One region of the Selenomonas sp. oral taxon 478 genome, then DNA from elsewhere that is predicted to be linked to it. Evidence: predicted binding sites of a transcription regulator. Region 1 holds the regulator's gene; the other holds the start of a gene.

Region 1 (17,686 bases):
TCCACGATCTCGGGGATCAGCGTCGGATCGATATCCGGCGGCAGTTCCTCGGTGGTGACACCAAACTCCCCTGCCACAAGCGTTGCCGTATCGAAGTCAATCTCCTGATTGATGCTCGCCATGACGCCCATGAGCATGAGCTTTTTGATGATGTCCGATGCAGTGTAGCTCATCTTGGAGGCGAGATCCTTGACGGCAATCGTCTCCGGCAGTTTGATGTGCTTCGGCCGCGCGATCTCCACCTTTGCTGCGGGAGCAGGCGCTGCAGTGCCGCGTCCCCCCTTGCGCCCCTTGCGTGCGCCGCCGCGGCTGCGGTCGTTCTGACGCAGATCGCTGCGCTCCTCACGATCGCGTCGCGCGCCGCCACGCCCGCCGCGGCCGCGATCCGAGCCCGCACCGCCTTCATTGCTGCGACCGCCGCCGCGTCTGCGGCTCTCACCGCGGCCCTCCGTCGGCGGCATCGCAGGCATTGCCGGCGCTGCCGGGCGTGCACCACCGGGGCGCCCTGCCGGACGAGAGCTGCGGCTCGCAGAGCTGCCTGCTGCCCCTGAGCTGCTCCGACGCTGCGGCGTCTCGGCCGCAGTCTTGGCAGGTGCCTGCCGAACGATGACGATGCCGGGCGCCTTCGTACGCGCACGAAGAACAGGGCGCTCCTTCTCCTCAGCGGGCGCACTCGGAGCCTTTACCTCCGGCTGTTCTGCCGGCTTTTCCGCGTCGTCAGCCTTCTCAGCAGGCTTCTTTGGCGCAGTCGTCTTCGGTGCCGCAGATTTCGCTGCTGCCTTGCTCGGCAGCGCCTCCTTACGCACGGGCTTCGCCGTACGTCCGAGCTCCGCCTTGACGGCTGCGCGCTCCTCCTCACCGACGGCACTGAACATATTTTTTACTTTGTAGTTCTTGCTCTTCAGGATGTCAATAATGGTACCTTTGTCCATCTTAAATTCCTTCGCCAAATCGGTGATTCTGTATTTCGCTTCTGACATCAATCCACCCCCGTCGGTATATCATGCAAGCAGGCGGCGAGCCTCTTTGCAAATCCTCTATCTATCAGCAGTGCAACAGCACGGTATTCCTTGCCAAGACAGTGTCCCAGCTGCTGCATCGTCAGCAGTTCCGCCGCCGGCACGTCCATCTGTGCCGCCATGCGGGTAAATTTATCCTTCGTCTCCTCCGACGCATCCCGCGCGAGCAGGAGATAGGCGCCGCGCTTCTTCCGCAGCATCTCCTCCGCCATGAATGCTCCCGAGACAATACGCCGCGCGCGTGCCGCCATACTGAGGAGATTCTGTACGCGCGTTTCAGTCGCTGCGTCCATGAGCACACTCCTCTCCGGAGACCGCCGCCTCCGCCGCATCGTAGACCGCAGGTGCAACGCGGCCTTTCAGTGACCACGAAAGACCGCCATGACGCCGTGCCTCCTGCACACAGGCGACAGAGCGACAGAGATAGGCCCCCCGTCCCGGGCTCTTTCCGGTCGGATCAATACCGACGGTTCCATCCGCATGACGCACAACACGCAGCAGTTCGTCCTTGGGATGCAGCGTTCGACAGCCGACACACAGCCGCTCGGGCTGTTTCGCCCGCCCCATTTAGGCCTCCTCGGCCGCCGCTTGGTCTTCGGACGGCGCATCTGTAGGCGCACCATCGGCCTGCTCTGTTTCCCGTGCCTGCGTCTCACTCTTGATGTCGATCTTCCATCCCGTGAGTTTTGCGGCAAGGCGGGCATTCTGCCCCTCCTTGCCGATGGCAAGCGAGAGCTGGTAGTCGGGCACCACAACGCGGGAGATTTTTTCCGCCTCGTTCACCGCGACCGAGATCACCTTGGCGGGGTTCAGCGAGTTGGCGATATAGGTCGCGGGATCGTCACTCCATTTGACAATGTCGATCTTCTCCCCCGCCAGTTCATCGACAACCGCCTGTACGCGCATATAGTGCGGGCCCACGCAGGCGCCAATGGGATCGACGCGCTCCTCGGACGACCAGACCGCCACCTTGGAGCGGCTGCCCGCCTCACGCGCGATGGAGCGAATCTCGACGACCCCCTCCTGAATCTCCGGCACCTGCAGTTCAAAGAGCTTTTTGAGCAGTCCCGGATGCGTCCGTGAGAGCATGATCTGCGGACCGCGGCTCGTGCGCTTGACCTCGATGATGTAGGCGCGCACCGTGTCGCCGTAGTTGTACGTCTCATTCGGCAGCTGCTCTGTCGCCATGAGCACCGCCTCGGCGCGCCCGATGTCCACGAACACATTATGCCCCTCAACGCGCTGGACGATCCCCGTGACGATCTCCGAGGAGCGGTTCATGTACTCCTCGTAGACGATGCCACGCTCTGCCTCACGCAGTCGCTGCATGACGACCTGCTTCGCCGTCTGTGCGGCAATGCGTCCGAAGTTTGCCGGCGTCATCTCGATCTCGACCACGTCGCCGACCACATAGTCCGGATTGATGGCTCTAGCCTGTGCAAGTCCAATCTCCGTGACATCGCTCTCCACCTCATCCACCACCGTCTTGATGGCGAAAACATGGAATGCGCCCGTCTCACGTGACAGGGAAATGCGGACATTCTGCGCCGCACCGAAGTTACGGCGATACGCCGAGATCAGTGCCGCCTCGATCGTCTCAAAGAGGAGCTCTTCGTCAATGCCCTTCTCGTACGCCAGCTCCTTCAGCGTCTGCAAAAATTCCTTGCCGCTGTCCTTCTCCTTGGTATTTTTTCTTGCCAACCCCAAAGCCTCCTAAAAATCGATATGCAGGCGCACCTGTGAGACCTGCTTCATGGGAATCCGTATCCCATCGTCCAGTGTCAACGTCTCACCGTCATAACCCGCGAGCGTCCCTGTCCACTGTTTCTTCCCCTCAAACGGAGCATAGAGCGTCACATCGACGACGCGTCCATGCTCACGCACAAAGTCACGTTCCTTGCGCAGGACACGGTCAAGCCCCGGCGACGAAACCTCCAGCATGTAGGCGTCGGGAATAACGTCCTCCCGATCGAGAACCTCCTCCAGCCGCTCACTGAGACTCTGACAGTCGTCGATGTCGATGCCGCCCGCCTTGTCGATGTAAACGCGCAGATAGTAGTCACGCTCCTTCACGTACTCGACATCCACCAGCTCGATGGCGGGCGAATCCGTCAGCAGTCCGCGCACCATCTCCTCGACGCGCTCCTCGATCTTCGCGCTCATGCTCTCCCTCTTCTCATACGTAATGAAAGAGTGGGCTTCCACCCACTCTTTCCGAAACTTAAATGAATTTCTTGCAGTATAGCATAGGATAGGACTTTTGTAAAGCCCTACTTCTCACGAAACATCTGCTGTTGCCGCGCCAAAAGGCGAAGATAATGTTCTCGTTCTCCAAAATCTATCTCCCGTACAGCCGCCGTACGATCCACGACATCACGCGGCTCGGACCGATGAGACGGAGGATCGTTCCTGCAATCAGGACGGCCACGAGAATCATGGCAATCGCGGGCAGCGCGACAAAGAGGAACGCTGCAAGGAGTGCCGCAAACACAGCTGCCCATACAATGCTCGAAAACAGCGAACGGCGCGGTATCCCGGTCCCGATGCGGACATAGCGCACAGAGCCGCGCCCGCCGCCATAGGCAGAGCCATGCCGTGCCTCATCCTGCGGCTCTGCGCCGCTCTCATCCACCGTCACACCGCGATAAGCGGCATTCTCCTCCGGACTCATCGGCCGGATACGCGGATCCTGTTCCATGGGATCTCCTCCCTTCACGACTCTGTTTTCTCATCCACCTTGCGCATCGCCGCACCGCACAACATCGTCACGAACCCCTCCTCGCTCAGATAGCGCGGGTCGAATGGAACGCAGCCGAGCGTCTCCCGCATGCGGCGATACGCGGCATTGACACTCCGCTTATTCGAACCGAGTACATGATACAGCTCCGTGAGCGACGTGAGATCAATGCCATTGATCTCGGCAAAGAGGAAAATCGCTGCCGTCAGCATCTCCGCCGTCTGTGCCCGCTTCAGATCAAACTGCGCGTAGTCAAAGAACATCGTCCCGAGCAAATCCCGCGCATGGTGGCTGAATCCCAGTGCCTCCGATACGACAGCAAGTGCACTGAACTCCTCCGCACACCTATGCTGCGAGAGCGTCCATTTCGGACGCCTCGGCGGCAGCGCATGCTGCGGCAAAACATTCAGCCGTGCACGCGACGCGAGCATGTGAATCGTATGACGCACGAGTGCCGCCTCGCGTGCGAGAAAATTATCCATATCTGCCTTGGGCGACTGATAGAGAAAGAGCTCATACTCCTGCTGAATCGTATCCTTGATGCGCCGCTGCAGCGGTCGGCTCGCGGGTACGGCCGTGATATAGTTGAGCATCATCATGCCCTCATCACAGATGTGTCCGAACAGAATATTCTTCTCGAGCGCCCCCGGGATGTCAGGCCGCGGCAGAACGACCTCCTCCTCACGCAGAAGATCGCTGCAGACAATGTGATCCTCATACGTCTCCTCCACCGTCAGCACGGCAAACCGTGCTGCGAGGAGATCGCGCAGAATCTCACGTTCATCCTGCCGCAGCGTCTTATCCTCCTTCGCACAGAAGTGCTCGATCGGTGTCTCATCCGTACTGATCAGATGGTAATCAAAGAAGAAATAGTCCCAGAACCGCAGCCAGAACGCCTCTTTTTCCTCGTCAGAAGACTGCTCGTAGGCACTCGCGTCGTAGAGATTGCCCGTATAGATCATCGCCGCGCGCCCGATCTCCCGCTGGTACATGGGGCGACGGAAATACTCGCCGATCTCGTGGAGGAGCTCGTTGAGCTGCAAATTCAGCTCCTCCATCTCGATGCGCTCATCCTCCTCGATATCCTCAAGGGTCAGCCCTTCGATCTCCTCCCACGCCACACGCTCCGGCAGGCGAAAACGCCCCGTAAGGTAGAACATCTCCAGATCGGCATCCAGCTCACCGAAATCGATCTCATACTTCCCCGTCTCATCCAGATACGTGAGGAAATCATTCATGCGTTTAAAATAATCCTCCGCATGGCGTTTCAGCGGACGACGGTCGATATGTGCGTCGGCAAAGCGGAAAAAAAGCGCAAGGTAGTCGATATGGATCAAAAGCCGTGCGAGCGAATCATCACGCCGCATAATGACCGTGAGAAAGTCCTCGATGCAGTACCAGTCCGTACACAGCCCCTCAGCACTCTCGCCCCGCCACGCCGCCTCACGCAGATACCGCTCCGTCAGTGTGCGCGGAACAAAAATCTGTGCGCGTCCATGCGCCAAGTAAAAGCGCTTGACCAACGCGTAGACATTTTCCATGAACCCTCCCGATGCCATGCGCCCTCAATACAAATTTCAATTCCTTTTATCCTAACAAAAGTAGGAAACGATGTCAATGCGCAGTGAGGCGGCCGCAGCAAACGCTGCAGCCGCCTCGCTGAAATAGATCAGGTAAACAGATCCTTGAACTTCTCCGTAAAGCTCTTTTGCTCCGGATTCACCGCATCGCCACTCAGCTCCGCGAACTCCTTGAGGAGCTCCTTTTGCCTTGCTGAGAGCTTCTGCGGCGTTGTGACCTTGACGCGGACATGCTCGTCACCGCGTCCCGTGCCGCGCAGGTTGGGGATTCCCTTGCCCTTGACGCGCAGCACCGTCCCCGTCTGGATCCCCGCCGGGATCTTGAGATCGACCGCCCCGTCGAGCGTCGGCACCTGTACGGTTGCGCCGAGCGATGCCTGCACGAACGTGATCGGGATCTCGATGATGACATCGTTGCCGCGCCGCTGGAACAGCTTGTGCGGCCGGATGAAGATGTAGACGTAGAGGTCGCCGTTCGCCCCGCCGCGTACACCCGCCTCGCCGCCGCCCGTCACACGGACGCGCTGGCCGTCGTCCACGCCGCGCGGAATGTTGACCTTGATCGTCTTCGTCACGCGCTTGCGACCCGTACCATGACAGTCGGGACACGGCGTCTTGATGATCTTGCCCGTGCCGTGGCACTGGCTACACGTATGTGCACTCATCATATTGCCGAACATCGTTCGCTGCATGACCTGTTCCTGTCCCGTGCCGTGGCACGTCGGGCAGGTCTCCGCCTCCGAGCCTTTTGCCGCACCGGAGCCGCCGCAGGTCGGACAGTTCTCCTCGCGCGGAATGGAGAGCTCTACCTCCTTGCCGAATGCCGCTTCCTCAAACGAAATCTCCAGATCGTAACGCAGATCAGCCCCGCGCTCGGGGCCCTGTCTGCGTGCACGGCGACCGCCGCCGCCCATGCCGAACATATCGAAGATATCGTTCATATCGAAGCCTTCGAATCCGCCGCCGAAGGGGCTGCCCCCTCCGGCCCCCGCACCGCCGCGGCGCGGGTCAAAGGCATCGTGACCGAACTGGTCATACGTCGCCTTCTTCTTCGGATCCTTCAGCACATCGTACGCCTCGTTGACCTCCTTGAATTTCTCCTCAGCGGTCTTCGGGTCGTCACGGTTGAGGTCGGGGTGATACTTGCGCGCGAGTTTCTTGTATGCTTTTTTGATCTCGTCGTCCGAGGCTCCCTTTTTGAGCCCCAGGACTTCGTAGTAATCGCGTTTCTCGCTCACGATACCACCTTACTTCTTATCATCCTTGACTTCGGTGAACTCCGCATCGACGACGTTGTCGTCCTGCGGCGCTCCCTGCGCACCTGCGCCGGCATTTGCCTCCGCGCCCGGCGCTGCACCGGCGGCACCCGCCGCCTGCTGTGCCTGCTGATAGGCAGCGGCAGAAAGCTCATAGAGCGGCTGGCGGACTTCCTCCGTCGCGGACTTGATTGCCTCGATGTCAGAGCCCTTGAGCGCCTCTTTCAGCTTATCAATGCCTGCCTGTACCTTGGAGACGAGCGCCTTGTCCGCATTCTCGCCGAGATCCTTGATCGCCTTCTCCGCCTGATAGACAAGGGAGTCGCCCGTGTTGCGCGCATCGACGGCTTCCTTCTGCGCCTTATCCTCGGCAGCGTGTGCCTCGGCTTCCTTGACCATGCGGTCGATGTCCTCTTTGCTCATGCCGCTGTCGGACTGAATCGTGATCTTCTGCTCCTTGCCCGTGCCGAGATCCTTTGCCGACACATTGACGATGCCGTTTGCATCGATGTCGAACTTGACTTCGATCTGGGGTACGCCGCGCGGTGCGGGCGGGATGTCCGTCAGTTGGAAACGGCCGAGGGTCTTGTTGCCCGCTGCCATTTCGCGCTCACCCTGCAGGACATGGATCTCAACGCCCGGCTGATTGTCCGCCGCCGTCGAGAACACCTGGCTCTTCGAGGTCGGGATCGTCGTGTTGCGCTCGATGATCTTCGTACAGACGCCGCCGAGGGTCTCGATGCCGAGCGAAAGAGGGGTAACGTCGAGGAGCAGGACATCCTTGACCTCACCGACGAGGACACCGCCCTGGATCGCGGCGCCGATGGAGACGCACTCATCCGGGTTCACGCCCTTCGAGGGCTCTTTGCCAAGGATCTTGCGGATGGCTTCCTGTACCGCAGGGATACGGGACGAGCCGCCGACGAGAATGATCTTGTCGATGTCGCTGCCCGAGAGCCCCGCATCCTCCATAGCCTTGCGCGTCGGCACCATCGTGCGTTCCACGAGGTCAGCTGTCAGCTCATCGAACTTCGCACGCGAGAGCGTCAGATCGAGATGCTTCGGGCCCGTGGCATCTGCCGTGATGAACGGCAGGTTGATGTTCGTCTGGCTCATGCTCGAGAGTTCGATCTTCGCCTTTTCAGCCGCCTCGATGAGACGCTGTGCGCTCATCTTGTCCTGCGAGAGGTCGATGCCGTTCTCCTTCTTGAACTCCTCGACCATCCAGTCCATGATCTTCTTATCGAAATCGTCGCCGCCGAGCACCGTGTCGCCGTTCGTCGCCTTGACTTCGAACACGCCCTCGCTCAGCTCAAGAATGGAGACATCGAATGTGCCGCCGCCAAGGTCGAAGACGAGCACCGTCTCATCCTGATCCTTATCCAAGCCATAGGCGAGTGCCGCCGCCGTCGGCTCGTTGATGATACGCAGCACCTCAAGGCCTGCGATCTTACCCGCATCCTTCGTCGCCTGACGCTGGCTGTCATTGAAGTACGCCGGCACCGTGATGACCGCCTGCGAAACCGTCTCGCCGAGATATGCCTCTGCATCGCTCTTGAGCTTCTGCAGAATCATTGCTGAGATCTCGGGCGGCGTGTAGCTCTTTCCATCAATCGTGACATGATAGTTCGGATCACCCATGTGACGCTTGATCGACGAGATCGTGCGGTCAGGATTCGACACCGCCTGATTCTTCGCGAGGCGGCCGACGAGACGCTGGCCGTCCTTCGTAAAACCGACAACAGACGGCGTGATGCGGCTGCCCTCAGGATTCGTAATAACGACCGGCTCGCCGCCCTCCATCACGGAGACAACCGAGTTCGTCGTACCAAGATCAATACCAATTACTTTAGCCATGTTATATTCCCCCAAAAATCATAAAGATATTATTTCGTTAGTTACCGGCGACCTGCACCATCGCGGGGCGGATCACACGTCCTTTTGCCTGGTAGCCCTTCTGGAGCACCTGTGTGATCGTTCCGTCCTCTGCATCCGCATCCTCCACGCGCATCACCGCCTGGTGAAAATTCGGATCGAAGGGCTGGCCCTCTGCCTCGATGGCCTCAAGGCCGTGCTTCTGCATGACCTCACGCAGCTGCGTGTGAATCATCTCGACGCCCTTCTGGAACGCCTCGACATCCGTCTGCTCCACGGCGAGTGCCCGCTCAAAATTATCGAGGAGCGGCAACAGATCGCCGAGCATATTCTGCGTAATGACGGCGGCGAGTTCTTCTTTTTCCTTCGCCGTGCGGCGGCGGAAATTTTCAAAATCCGCCTGCAGGCGCAGGACACGATCACTCTTTTCCTTCAGCTCCGCCTCGAGTGCAGCAATTTTATCCGCCTCGGTCGGGGCGCTGTCCTCCTCCCCTGCGGGTGTGTCCGCCGCATCCGTCTCAGTCACAGCATCCGCAGCAGCCTCAGACTGCCCCTCTGCCGTGTCCTGTACCTTCTCTTCTTCCTGCAAGCCGTTCACCTCTCCTACCACTTTAATTGATAGATCATTTCTGTCAAGTTCGTATTGACATATTCAAGGATGCGCATTGCTTTCGCATATTCCATCCGCGTCGGCCCGAGCACGGCAATCGTTCCGAGCAGCTTTCCGTCGACATGATAGGTCGCCGTGATGAAGCTGCTGTCCCAAAACGTACTGCTCTCGTTCTCTCGCCCGATCGTGACTGTCAGTCCCTCTCCCGCATGGGTATGCAGGATATCCTTCACAAGATCCTCGCGCTCAAGGACGAGCAGCATCGCGCGTACGCGATCGAGATCCTGAAACTCGGGATTGCTGAGGAGCTGCGCTGTCCCACCAAGATAAAGACGACCATCCTCACGCCCTTCGAGCGCGCGGTGCATCACCTCCACCGCCGCGACGAAGATCGACTCATCGCCGATCGCATCGCGGATGCGTCGCATATCCTGCTTTGTCACAGCACGGAGTGCCTTGCCCGAGAGCGTCTGATTCACCGCGCCCGCCATCCGCTGGAAGTCTGCGAACGTCGCACCGTCTGGAATCTCGACGATACGGTTTTCGACGAACCCTGCATCCGTCATGAGGACGGCAATCGCGTGACCGAGATCAAGCGGCAGGAACTGCAGCATGCGGAACGTGGACTGTGCGGCCTGCGGTGCAAGCACGAGCGACAGGTTATGTGTCACATCGGCGATGAGGCGCGCCGTTTCCTGAAACACCTCATCGAGCCGCCGCACGCGCCCTTTGTACCAATCATGAATCTTTGTCTTCTCGGCATCCGTCACCGGAGCGATGGGCTGCAGCCCGTCGACGTAGAAGCGATAGCCCTTCGACGACGGAATGCGTCCGGCGGATGTGTGCGGATGCTCCAGATAACCGAGCATTTCCAGATCCGCCATTTCGTTGCGAATGGTGGCCGGGCTGATGCCGAGATTGTACTTCTGCGCAAGCGTCCGTGACCCGACCGGCTCCGCCGATGCAATGTAGTCATCGACGACCGCCCATAGGATTTGGCTCTTGCGCTCATCCAGATCGTTCGACATTCACCCCTCTCCTTTCAATTCTGTTAGCACTCTATTGGTCTGAGTGCTAATCAAAATCTATAAAGAATATACAGCGTAAAAAACAAAAAGTCAATAGCAAAATGACAAAAAGTCAAATTTTTTATTACGGATATCTCTTTTAGCGTCCCCTGCCATCCAAAAGATCGCAGGATTCCTTACCGTGACAGGACACAAGAAAAGAGCGACACGAAAACAAACTGTCCCGTACCGCTCCATAGGATGGAATAAACTACTACGCAGTCGGTTTATCCGCAAAGACCTTGAAGATGTAGACCGCGCGGATCTCTACCGGCGTTACGCCGAGATTCTCAATTGCTGTGAGAAGTCCCGATGCCAGCACGGCGCGTTCCGCCTTGCGGTCTGAACTCGTCACAATCGTAAGTGCCGGTTCATCCTTCGGATAAAGCGTCACAATGCCGTTGCCAAACGTCACCTCATAGGCTCCGTTTGCTGTCTGATAGAGGAAGTTGAGCCTCTGCTCAGACATATTGCGGATTTCCTTCGGATCCGGAATGTCCGCCTTCTTTGAGGCAGGCTTGATCGTCAGACGTACGGGACTATAGTTGATCGTATAGATGCCGTCGAGATCGCGCGAGCCGCCGTCCGTAAAGAGGAAGGGGATTGCCTCAGCCGTGCTGTTGGGGATCTCCTCGTGGTGCACACCACGAATCCCGCGTGTCTTCCCGAGGTCAAAGCCGAACGAGCCGTCCGAGCCCTCAACATAGTCATGTGTCTCAGGGTTGTTCCCCATCGTGACAATGACCTTGTCGCTGGTCAGCACCTGCGTCGACCCCTGCGGCGTATTCGTCTCGGAGCCGCCTGTCGACGTGCCCGAACTGGAAGAAGATCCACCCGAGCTAGACGAGCCGCCGCCCGAGGAGGAGCTTCCGCCGCTTGTGGACGATCCACCCGTGCTGGTCGAAGAGCCGCCTGTCGTGGTAGACGAGCCACTCGTACTCGGCGTTGTGCCACCGGTTGTTGTGCCCGTGCTGGGGGTTGCCCCGCCTGTGGTCATTCCTGCACTCGGCGTAGAGCCCGTCGAACCGCCCGGAGTTGTCCCCGTGCCGCCCGTGGATGTACCTGTGCTCGGTGTCGAACCACCAGTAAGTCCGCCTGTGCTCGGTGTGGAACCACCAGTAAGGCCGCCCGTACTCGGTGTCGAGCCTCCCGTGAGGCCACCTGTGCTAGGTGTCGAACCGCCGGTCAGGCCGCCGCCGCCAAGGCTGACACCGCCGCCCGAGCTGCCGCCCGGAATCGTCGTGCCGCCCGTCAGGCCGCCCGGATTTCCGGTAATGCTGCCCGTGCCGCCGCCAACGACGCTGATGCCGCCCGAACTGCCGCCCGGAATTGCCGTGCCGCCGCCGACGCTGCCGCTGGGCATGCCCGGAACAGAGCCGGAACCGCCGCCCGTGAAGCTAAAGCCTCCCGTGCTGCCGCCCGGTGTTGGTGTAGCGCCCGGGACTGTGCCAGTACCCGTCGTAGAACCGCCGCTGGTCGACGTGCCCGAACTGGACGAACCGCCGCCCGAAGAGGAGCTTCCGCCACTCGTGGAGGAGCCACCAGAGCTGGACGAAGATCCGCCGCTCGTGGACGAACCACCAGAACTGGAGGAAGAACCTCCTGTTGAAGTAGAAGAACCGCCCGTGCTGCTCGAAGAGCCACCTGTCGAGGTCGACGATCCACCTGTGCTTGTCGAGGAACCGCCTGTCGATGTGGACGAGCCACCCGTCGTAGTCGACGTTCCGCCCGTGCCCGTGGTCGAGCCCGTCGTGCCGCCGCCGGTTGTTGTCCTCGAAGTAGACGAGCCGCCTGTGCCCGTCGTGGTGCCTGTTGTCGTTCCCGGTGTTGTACCGCCACCCGTTGTGGACGAGCCACCCGTGCTCGGCGTTGTGCCACCGGTTGTTGTGCCCGTGCTCGGGGTTGACCCGCCTGTGGTCGTTCCTGCACTCGGCGTAGAGCCCGTCGAGCCGCCCGGGGTTGTCCCCGAGCCGCCCGTGGGTGTACCTGTGCTTGGCGTTGAACCACCAGTGAGGCCGCCTGTGCTTGGCGTCGTTCCACCCGTAACACCGCCGGTACTCGGCGTTGAACCACCCGTCAGGCCACCGCTGCCAAGGCTGACGCCGCCACCCGAGCTGCCACCCGGAATTGTCGTGCCGCCCGTCAGGCCGCCCGGATTTCCGGTAATGCTGCCCGTGCCGCCGCCAACGACGCTGATGCCACCCGAACTGCCGCCCGGAATTGCCGTGCCGCCGGTACTGCCGCCGGGCATTCCCGGGACAGAGCCGGAGCCGCCACCCGTGAAGCTAAAGCCTCCCGTACTGCCGCCCGGTGTCGGTGTGCCGCCCGGGACTGTGCCAGTACCCGGCGTAGAGCCGCCGCTGGTCGACGTGCCCGAACCGGAGGACGAGCCGCCGCCCGAGGAGGAGCTTCCGCCGCTCGTGGACGAACCACCCGAACTGGAGGAAGAACCTCCTGTCGAGGTAGACGATCCACCTGTGCTTGTCGAGGAACCGCCTGTCGAGGTGGACGAGCCACCCGTCGTGGTCGACGTTCCGCCCGTGCCCGTAGTCGAGCCCGTCGTGCCGCCGCCTGTTGTTGTACTCGAAGTAGACGAGCTGCCTGTGCTTGGCGTCGTTCCACCCGTAACACCACCGGTGCTTGGCGTTGTGCCGCCAGTTACACCACCCGTGCTCGGTGTGGAACCACCAGTAAGTCCGCCCGTGCTCGGTGTAGAACCTCCCGTAAGGCCGCCCGTGCTCGGCGTAGAGCCGCCCGTAAGGCCACCCGTGCTCGGTGTGGAACCACCAGTAAGGCCGCCCGTACTCGGTGTCGAGCCTCCCGTGAGGCCACCTGTGCTAGGTGTCGAACCGCCGGTCAGGCCGCCGCCGCCAAGGCTGACACCGCCGCCCGAGCTGCCGCCCGGGATCGCCGTGCCGCCCGTCAGGCCGCCCGGATTTCCGGTGATGCTGCCCGTGCCGCCGCCGACGACACTGATGCCGCCCGAGCTGCCGCCCGGGATTGCCGTGCCGCCACCGACGCTGCCGCCGGGCATTCCCGGGACAGAGCCGGAGCTGCCGCCTGTGAAGCTAAAGCCTCCCGTGCTGCCGCCCGGTGTCGGTGTAGCGCCCGGTACTGTGCCAGTACCCGGCGTAGAGCCGCCCGTCGAGGTAGACGAGCCACCTGTTGTGGTCGACGTTCCGCCCGTGCCCGTAGTTGAGCCCGTCGTTCCGCCGCCCGTTGTTGTACTCGAAGCAGACGAGCCGCCTGTGCCCGTCGTTGTTCCTGTTGTCGTGCCCGGTGTAGAGCCGCCGCCCGTTGTGGACGAGCTGCCCGGTGTTGTGCCCGTGCTCGGTGTCGAACCACCGGTAAGTCCGCCTGTGCTTGGCGTAGAGCCACCGGTAAGGCCGCCCGTGCTAGGTGTGGAACCACCCGTAAGGCCACCCGTGCTCGGCGTAGAGCCGCCAGTTGCACCGCCGGTGCTCGGCGTCGAACCGCCGGTAAGGCCGCCCGTGCTCGGTGTGGAACCACCCGTAAGACCACCTGTGCTAGGTGTCGAACCGCCGGTCAGGCCGCCGCCGCCAAGGCTGACGCCGCCGCCCGAGCTGCCGCCCGGGATCGTCGTGCCGCCCGTCAGGCCGCCCGGATTGCCCGTGATGCTGCCCGTGCCGCCGCCAACGACGCTGATGCCGCCCGAGCTGCCGCCCGGGATCGCCGTACCGCCGCCGACGCTGGCGCCGGGCATTCCCGGAACAGAGCCGGAGCCACCGCCCGTGAAGCTAAAGCCTCCCATGCTGCCGCCCGGTGTCGGTGTAGCGCCCGGGACTGTGCCCGTGCCCGGCGTAGAGCCACCGCTGGTCGACGTGCCCGAACCGGAGGACGAGCCGCCAGAGGAGGAGCTTCCACCGCTTGTGGACGAACCGCCAGAACTGGAGGACGAACCTCCTGTTGAAGTAGAAGAACCGCTCGTGCTGGTCGAAGAGCCTCCCGTCGAGGTAGACGAGCCACCTGTTGTGGTCGACGTTCCGCCCGTGCCCGTAGTTGAGCCCGTCGTTGTTCCTGTTGTCGTTCCCGGTGTAGAGCCGCCGCCCGTTGTGGTCGAGCTGCCCGGTGTTGTGCCCGTGCTCGGGGTTGACCCACCCGTGGTTGTTCCTGCACTCGGCGTAGAGCCCGTCGAGCCGCCCGGAGTTGTCCCCGTGCCGCCCGTGGATGTACCTGTGCTCGGTGTCGAACCACCGGTAAGTCCGCCTGTGCTTGGCATTGTGCCGCCAGTTACACCGCCGGTGCTCGGCGTTGAGCCACCCGTGAGGCCACCCGTGCTCGGTGTGGAACCTCCCGTGAGGCCACCGCCGCCAAGGCTGACGCCGCCGCCCGAGCTGCCGCCCGGGATCGTCGTGCCGCCCGTCAGGCCGCCCGGATTTCCGGTGATGCTGCCCGTGCCGCCGCCGACGACACTGATGCCGCCCGAGCTGCCGCCCGGGATTGCCGTGCCACCGCCGACGCTGCCGCCGGGCATTCCCGGGACAGAGCCGGAGCTGCCGCCTGTGAAGCTAAAGCCTCCCGTGCTGCCGCCCGGTGTCGGTGTAGTGCCCGGGACTGTTCCCGTGCCCGGCGTAGAGCCACCGCTGGTCGACGTGCCTGTGCCGGAAGAAGAGCCGCCCGAGCTGGAGGAAGATCCACCAGTTGTAGACGAACCACCCGAACTGGAGGAAGAACCTCCTGTTGAAGTAGAAGAACCGCTCGTGCTGGTCGAAGAGCCTCCTGTTGAAGTAGAAGAGCCACCTGTGCTTGTCGAGGAGCCGCCTGTCGAGGTAGACGAGCCACCTGTTGTGGTCGACGTTCCGCCCGTGCCCGTAGTTGAGCCCGTCGTTCCGCCGCCCGTTGTTGTACTCGAAGCAGACGAGCCGCCTGTGCCCGTCGTTGTTCCTGTTGTCGTTCCCGGTGTAGAGCCGCCGCCCGTCGTGGTCGAGCTGCCCGGTATTGTGCCCGGCGTCGGAACAGTTCCGCCGCCTGCACCGCCGCCACCTCCGGCACCCGTACCACCGCCGCCACCGCCAGGCAGTCCGCCGATGCTGGGTCCGGGGCCGCCGCCGATGCTGCCGGAGCCGCCCGTCTGCGTGCCGACAGATGCACCGCCGCCGCCCGTCGTCATGCCGGATGTCGTCTGTGACGATGTCGTCGTGCTCGTCATCACTGCTGCACCGCCCGGCGTGCTCGGCGTAAAGCCCGTCGGTTTGATGGTCAGCGTGCCGGGCTCATATACAAAACGATAGTTTGCAAGATTCGTCGCACCGGTATAGCTGCCCGTAACAGAGGATGGGTCAATGGTGATTACGTTGTTATACGTCCCCGCATTGGTCGTTGTCGTTATCGACGGCGCATAGGTCGACGTGATTCCCGTAATGGGAATGCTATCCACCGGGAGCAGCCCGCGATTTGTTGCACTCGTTCCGTGCTCAACGGTGTATGCCGTCACGACGGGATTCGGCTGCCCGTAGTTGCGCTCGGCATTTCCTGCCGTCACCTTTACCTCACGCGGCGTGATGCTGAAATTGCCATCTCCGTAGTGAATCGTATAGTCGGAAGCCAGCCCTGTACCGAACGTTGCGCCCGAGACCCGTGTCCAGAGACCTGTCGTTCCTGCATCCGTCGTGACGGTCACCGTCGGATCAATCGTCTCCGTGACGGCAGAAATCGTATCGCCGTTTGCAAGCCCCGTCGTCGCCGTCGCCGTGCGTACGTTAATCATCGACGTACCGCCCGTATAGGTTGCTATGCTGTTCTCTGCGCCGTACGCGCGGGTCTTATTTCCTGCATCAATATAGAGGTCGCGCTTCGTGATGTCGAAGCCACCGTCGACGTAGGTGATGTTGTAGTTCGACGCCTTGCCCACGCCGAAGGTCGCGCCCGCGATCTTCGTCTTGAGCCCCGTCGTGCCCGCGTTCGTCGTGATGAGGGCGTTCGTCGACTCCGTGACGTCGGCGATCGTGTCGCCGTTCACGAGACCCGTCGTCCCCGTCGCGGCGTCAGCGCGGAACTTCGACGTGCCGCCCGTATAGGTCGCCGTGCTGTTCTCCGCACCGTAGACACGCGTCTTGTCGCCCGCATGGAGCGTCAAATCGCGCTTCGTTATATTGAGTGTGCCCGTCTCGTAGGTAATGTTGTAGTCATTCGTATTGCCGGCTCCGCCGCCAATTACAGCCCCCGAGATATGCGTCATGAGCCCTGTTACGCCCGCATCCGTTGCCGCATTGCCGTCAAGTGACTCCGTCACCGAGGTCACCTGATCGCCGTTGACGAGGTTCGTCCCTGTCTTGACTGCAAAGAGCCCCGTCCCGTTCACATAGGAGGCCGTATTGTTTGCCGCACCGTAGATGCGCGTCTTATCACCCGCAACGAGCGTCAGATTACGCTTTGTAATACTCAACGTGCCGTCCGTATAGTGCACGTTGTAGTTCGCATCCGTGCCCACGCCGAAGGTCGCGCCCGAGACCGTTGTCTTGAGTCCTGTCGTTCCCGCGTGCGTCGTCACCGTCGCCAAGGGGTCGAGCGTCTCCACTACATCCGAAATTTTATCGTCGTTCGCAAGGCCTGTCGTCGCTGTCGCCGTACGCACGGTGAACTTCGATGAGCCAGGTACATACGTCGCCTTATCATTGTCATCGCCGTACGCACGGCTCTTGTCTCCCGCCGTGATATAGAGGTCACGCTTATTGATCGTCAGTGTACCTGGCGTTGAGGTAATTTTGTAATCCCCGTCCCGTGCAACGCTGCTGGAGGCAATGGTGGCTCCCTGCACCTTCATCGTGTAGGTGCCCACGCCTGTTTCCTTCGTCACAGCATGGTTCGCGCTGTCAGTTGCCGTAACCGTATACGCGTCAAAAGAGTCACCTGAAACAAGCCAATCTCCCGTATGAGACAGGCTTCCCGTCAGCTGTGCGGTATTATTTTCATTGCCGTAAATACGCGTGCCGCTCGGTGCAGTAAAGTGAATCTCGCGCGGCTGAATCGTCAGTTTTCCTGGTTTGTAAACAAAATTATAGTTTGCTGCCCTCAGGTTTCCTGACACATCGAGATCATAGGTCCCTGCGTGGATTGCCCCCTGGGCATAGCCGCTCGTCTGTGTGGAATCCACAATCGGCGTATAGGTAATAGACCCCGCCGTAATTCCCGCTGATGATGCCGTCTGTCCGTTCGCAAAGTTGGCAAACGTGACCCCATTATAACCGGAATAGGTATATCCCGAGCCTTTATATTTCTGTGTGTCCGTCTTTCCTGTCACAGTGACAACACGCGGCACGATGCGATAGTCTACCGTAATCTTATAGTTGAGATCATTATGTCCGGTATAGATAATCTTCTCACTCGCGACAGTCGAATCCGAACCATAATGGCGCATCCCTGCACGCATCGTAACATCGTCCGCTGCGTGCTCCACTTCGCCCGATGCCGTATTGATATCAGCATTGGCTGCGGTCGCCTGTGTCGTACCAAAGTTATGCGTACCGGAATCTTTCACGTGCTCCCTGATGTACTTGACCTCGTCCTTATCGAGTTCACGCC
Region 2 (4,545 bases), 1.0 Mb from region 1:
CACGGACACCCGCGGTATGAAAGGCCTTGATGACCTTATCCAGTGTATGATCGGCAACAATGGCAGGCATAATGCCCTTCATGAGCACCATCTGCGAAACCAGTCCGCGCCCCATCTGCCCCACACCCACGATGCCTGTGCGGATGATCTTGCCCTCTGCCTCGCGTTTCGCGAGTTTCTTATCTATATTCAGCATGCGAAACTCCTTTTGCTCCTCTGTCGATGGAGCTCTATTATCTTCATGCTCTGTAGTATAGCACTGTATCTGTATTTTAACAATCCGTCGATATAGATTGTAAAACAAAAAGAAGCATGCTCCACTGATAGGAAACATGCTTCTTCGCTATTTCACGATATGATCGAGGGCAACTGCCTTACATCATGCCGCCCATACCGCCCATGCCGGGTGCACCTGCAGGTGCCGGAGCCTCAGGCTCGGGCTTGTCCGTGACGAGCGTCTCGGTCGTGAGCACCATGGCAGCGATAGATGCCGCATTCTGCAGGGCAGAGCGCGTGACCTTCGCCGGGTCGACAATGCCCGCGCCGATCATGTCGACGTAGGTGTTCTCGAGTGCATTGAAGCCAACGCCATCGCCCGCCTTCTTCACGCTGTCGACGACAACCGAGCCCTCAAGGCCTGCATTCTCAGCGATCTGGCGCACCGGAGCCTCGACCGCACGGCGCACGATCTCGACGCCGACCTTGACGTCGCCCTCGACGTTCAGCTTGTCGAGTGCCGGGAGGATGTCGATGAACGTCGTGCCGCCGCCGGCAACGATGCCCTCTTCGACTGCCGCACGCGTTGCATTGAGTGCATCCTCAACACGGTACTTCTTGTCCTTCATCTCGACTTCTGTCGCTGCACCGATCTCGACCACAGCAACACCGCCGGCGAGCTTTGCCAGACGCTCCTGCAGCTTCTCACGGTCAAAGTCGGACGTGGTCTCTGCGATCTGCTTCTTGAGCTGTGCCACGCGTGCGGAGATCTGTGCCTTGTCTCCTGCACCGTCGACAATCGTCGTCTCCTCCTTGGAGGAACGCACCTGACGTGCACGGCCGAGATCCTCGATCGTGACGCTGTCGAGCTTGCGGCCGACCTCTTCGCTGATGACCGTGCCGCCCGTGAGGATAGCGATATCCTCGAGCATCGCCTTGCGGCGGTCGCCAAAACCCGGTGCCTTGACCGCGAGTGCCTTGAACGTGCCGCGCAGCTTGTTGACCACGATGGTCGCAAGAGCCTCACCGTCAAGGTCCTCTGCGATAATGACGATCTGCTTGCCCTGCTTCACGACCTGCTCCAGAACGGGCAGGATATCCGCGACCGAGGAGATCTTGCGGTCGGTGATGAGCACATAGGGATCATCCATGACGGCTTCCATCTTGTCCGTATCCGTCACCATGTACGGCGAGATATAGCCGCGATCGAACTGCATGCCCTCAACAACGGAGAGGTTCGTGTCCATGGTCTTGGACTCCTCAACCGTGATGACGCCGTCCTTGCCGACCTTCTCCATCGCCTCTGCGATGAGCTCGCCGACCTCGGAGTCTGCCGAGGAGATCGACGCGACCTGCGCGATCTTTGCCTTCGTCTCGACCTTCTGTGCCTTGCTCTTGATCTCCTCGACCAGCGTCTTGACCGCCATGTCGATGCCCTTCTTGACGATCATCGGGTTCGCGCCCGCCACGACGTTGCGCATGCCCTCCTGGATCATCGCCTGTGCGAGGAGCGTCGCCGTCGTCGTGCCATCGCCCGCGATGTCGTTCGTCTTCGTCGCAACTTCCTTCACGAGCTGTGCGCCCATGTTCTCGAACGGATCCTCGAGCTCGATGTCACGTGCAATCGTCACGCCGTCATTCGTGATCGTCGGTGCGCCGTACTTCTTATCGAGGACAACGTTGCGTCCCTTCGGGCCAAGCGTTACCTTGACCGCATTTGCCAGTGCATCAACGCCGCGGCCAAGAGCGCGGCGTGCCTCTTCGTCAAACAGAATCTGCTTTGCCATTTATATTGCCTCCACGTTTCGTCTATCTAAGGTAACACTGATAAAATGAGGTCTGCCAAATTGGCGTAGATTTTTTGTCCGAACAAGGTGGAAAACCAGACGCAGAGTGGGGCTCTGTGGAGGATTTTCCGCCGAAGTACGGGCGAAAAAGATGCGTCAAGATGGTAGTGCCGAATTTATCAGTACTTCCCTAATTACAGGATTGCCAGAATGTCGCTCTCGCGAACAATGAGGTAGTCCTTGTCGTCAACCTTGATCTCAGAGCCCGAGTACTTCGAGAAAACGACGCTGTCGCCTTCCTTGACCTCAAGGCCTGCACGCTGTCCGTTCTCGAGGAGCTTGCCCGTACCGACCGCAACGACCTTGCCCTTCTGCGGCTTTTCCTTTGCCGTATCGGGGAGCACAATGCCGCTCGCCGTCGTGACATCGCTCTCTGCGACTTCAATGACAACACGTTCGCCCAATGGCTTAATCATGGTATCTTCCTCCTAGTTTATCCCAAATCTTTTTGTCGTGTTAGCACTCTCATTGACTGAGTGCTAACTTACGTTGTCTATAGTAAATGTTTTTAGTCAAAAAGTCAATAGGTATTTTGTAAAAAAGTCAAAAAAACAACAAAGAGCCATAAAAGGCTCTCTGCATAACATGTAAATTTTTCGTGCGAATGGGCGATGCCTCTAAGCGAACCCTAGTGGAACAAACGAGAAAAGTGTGCGGTATGCCCAGCAGCATTACTCCTTGAACGCCGCCACGAGGTTCTTGAGGCGCGCCGTCCCTTCCTTGAAGGTCTGGATCTTTGCAAGGATATTCTCGTACTCTGCCGCCATGGAGACGACTCTCTCCGCGATGCGCGTGTTGCCCTCCGCACCCTCGTGTGTCGCGTTGCGAATCCCCTCCATCGCCGCATTCATCTCGCTGACGGAGCCCAGCAGTTCCTGTGACCGCGACGTTGTCGCCTCTGCAGTTTTGCGGAAGAACTCCGCATCTGCCTTGTACTGCACTGCTGTTTTGTCCATCAGGTCATAATCGCCGCGGATGTTTTCATCAATGAAGGTGAGCAGCCTATGCGTACCGTCAGAGAGAGCCTGCACCGAGCCCGTAACCTGCCCCGTGAGGCCCTTGATCTTCTCTGCCGTTCCGCGCGACTGCTCGGCGAGCTTTCCGACCTCGCCCGCGACCACGGCAAAGCCGCGTCCCTGCTCACCTGCACGCGCTGCCTCGATGCTTGCGTTCAGAGCGAGGAGGTTCGTCTGTTCGGCGATCTCGGAGATCTCCAGCGTGAGCTGTCCGATCTGGTCGACGACCTTCGAGGACTCGATCGCCTCTGCCACAGAGTCCTTCGTCGAGCCGTAGATCTGACGCGTATTGAGACGCGACTGCTCCATCGTCGTCTGGAGATCGGCGGCACGCTGTGCAACCTCGCGCGTATACTCCTCGCTCTCGCGTGCTGCGTCCGCTGCCCCCTTGATCCCATCGTTCAGCTCCCCGCTGAGATGCTGGACACTGGATGTAGATGCTGCTGTCTCCTCCATGCCTGCGGACATCTCCTCGGTCACGGCAGACATGTCCTGCGTGTCATTGTTGAGCCCGTGCAGCATTTCCTCAAGCTCGGCAACCATCGCATCGGTCTGCTCTGCCTCCTCGTGCACCTGCTTCATAAAGCCCTGCATCTTGCCGAGTGCCTTGACCACCGTACCGATTTCATCCGCACGGTCAGAGAGTTCGCGCGGGATCTCACGCGAGAGGTCGCCGGACGCGACGGCACTCAGATGTCCGATGGAGGAAGCGAGCGGATCGGAGATGTTATCTGCAATACGGCGCGACACAAGAACACCAAACCCCACCGCAATGACGATGATGATGGCAAAGCTATAGACTGTACGGTCATAGCGCGCATTGTTCGCCTCAAAGAGCTGCTTTCCCTGGAACACGTTATCGGGTGTAAGCACCGCCATATTGCTTGAGATGACGGTGAGCGAGGCGAGATTGTCAAAGATCGCGACGCGATCCTCGGGGGTCGTCCCCATATTGTTGACCGCGCCGACCTTGTCCGCCGCGACGGTCAGATTTTTTTCCAGTTCGGCAATCGTCGCCTGTGCCCGCTCGCTCGTGTCGATCTTCTTGAGCTCCTCCATGTCGTGATGGAGCGCGTTCAGATTACCGAGCACATCGTCCACGAGAATCTTGCGGTTGTCCGCTGTGATTCCCTCCTGTAAGATGTACGGCACATTGACGCTGATTTTCCGCAGACGCGTATTGGCATCGTTCAGATACTGTGTCGACATGAGATTATGGTGATACATATCGTCAAGCGACTGCTTTGCCTGATCGTTCGAGTAGATACCGACGACGGCGACAACGAGGATGGCTGCCAAGAGGAATACGGACAGGATGAACACCTTTGTCCGCACGGCATAGTCCTTCATTGCCTCCGCAGAGATGAACGGCAGATTCATGGCACTCCCCTCCTCACTTCGCCTGCGCGAGATTGTCCGCAGTTATGGACGTAAACGGAATCGCAAGATCCCCACTCGGCGGATTC

The links. Region 1 encodes HrcA, which represses chaperone genes, less so after heat shock. Its sites were predicted from a motif close to TGTTAGCACTCNNNNNNNNNGAGTGCTAACA; they were not measured.
Region 2: a site for HrcA is predicted at 2,518-2,548, ahead of groES (co-chaperone GroES). Genes of this name have one in related genera too.

What each region holds. Positions count from the first base shown of each region.
Region 1 covers NZ_CP012071.1:1,587,251-1,604,936, reverse strand. The annotation lists gene infB (translation initiation factor IF-2) at 1-980, opposite strand, end outside; gene ADJ74_RS07480 (ribosomal L7Ae/L30e/S12e/Gadd45 family protein) at 980-1,312, opposite strand; gene rnpM (RNase P modulator RnpM) at 1,296-1,586, opposite strand; gene nusA (transcription termination factor NusA) at 1,587-2,720, opposite strand; gene rimP (ribosome maturation factor RimP) at 2,733-3,182, opposite strand; gene ADJ74_RS07460 (hypothetical protein) at 3,358-3,717, opposite strand; gene ADJ74_RS07455 (hypothetical protein) at 3,732-5,297, opposite strand; gene dnaJ (molecular chaperone DnaJ) at 5,426-6,574, opposite strand; gene dnaK (molecular chaperone DnaK) at 6,584-8,449, opposite strand; gene grpE (nucleotide exchange factor GrpE) at 8,487-9,077, opposite strand; gene hrcA (heat-inducible transcriptional repressor HrcA) at 9,071-10,105, opposite strand; gene ADJ74_RS07430 (filamentous hemagglutinin N-terminal domain-containing protein) at 10,359-17,686, opposite strand, start outside.
Region 2 covers NZ_CP012071.1:353,539-358,083, forward strand. The annotation lists gene ADJ74_RS01715 (NAD(P)H-dependent oxidoreductase) at 1-196, opposite strand, end outside; gene groL (chaperonin GroEL) at 375-2,003, opposite strand; gene groES (co-chaperone GroES) at 2,198-2,479, opposite strand; gene ADJ74_RS01730 (methyl-accepting chemotaxis protein) at 2,735-4,459, opposite strand; gene ADJ74_RS01735 (sugar ABC transporter substrate-binding protein) at 4,473-4,545, opposite strand, start outside.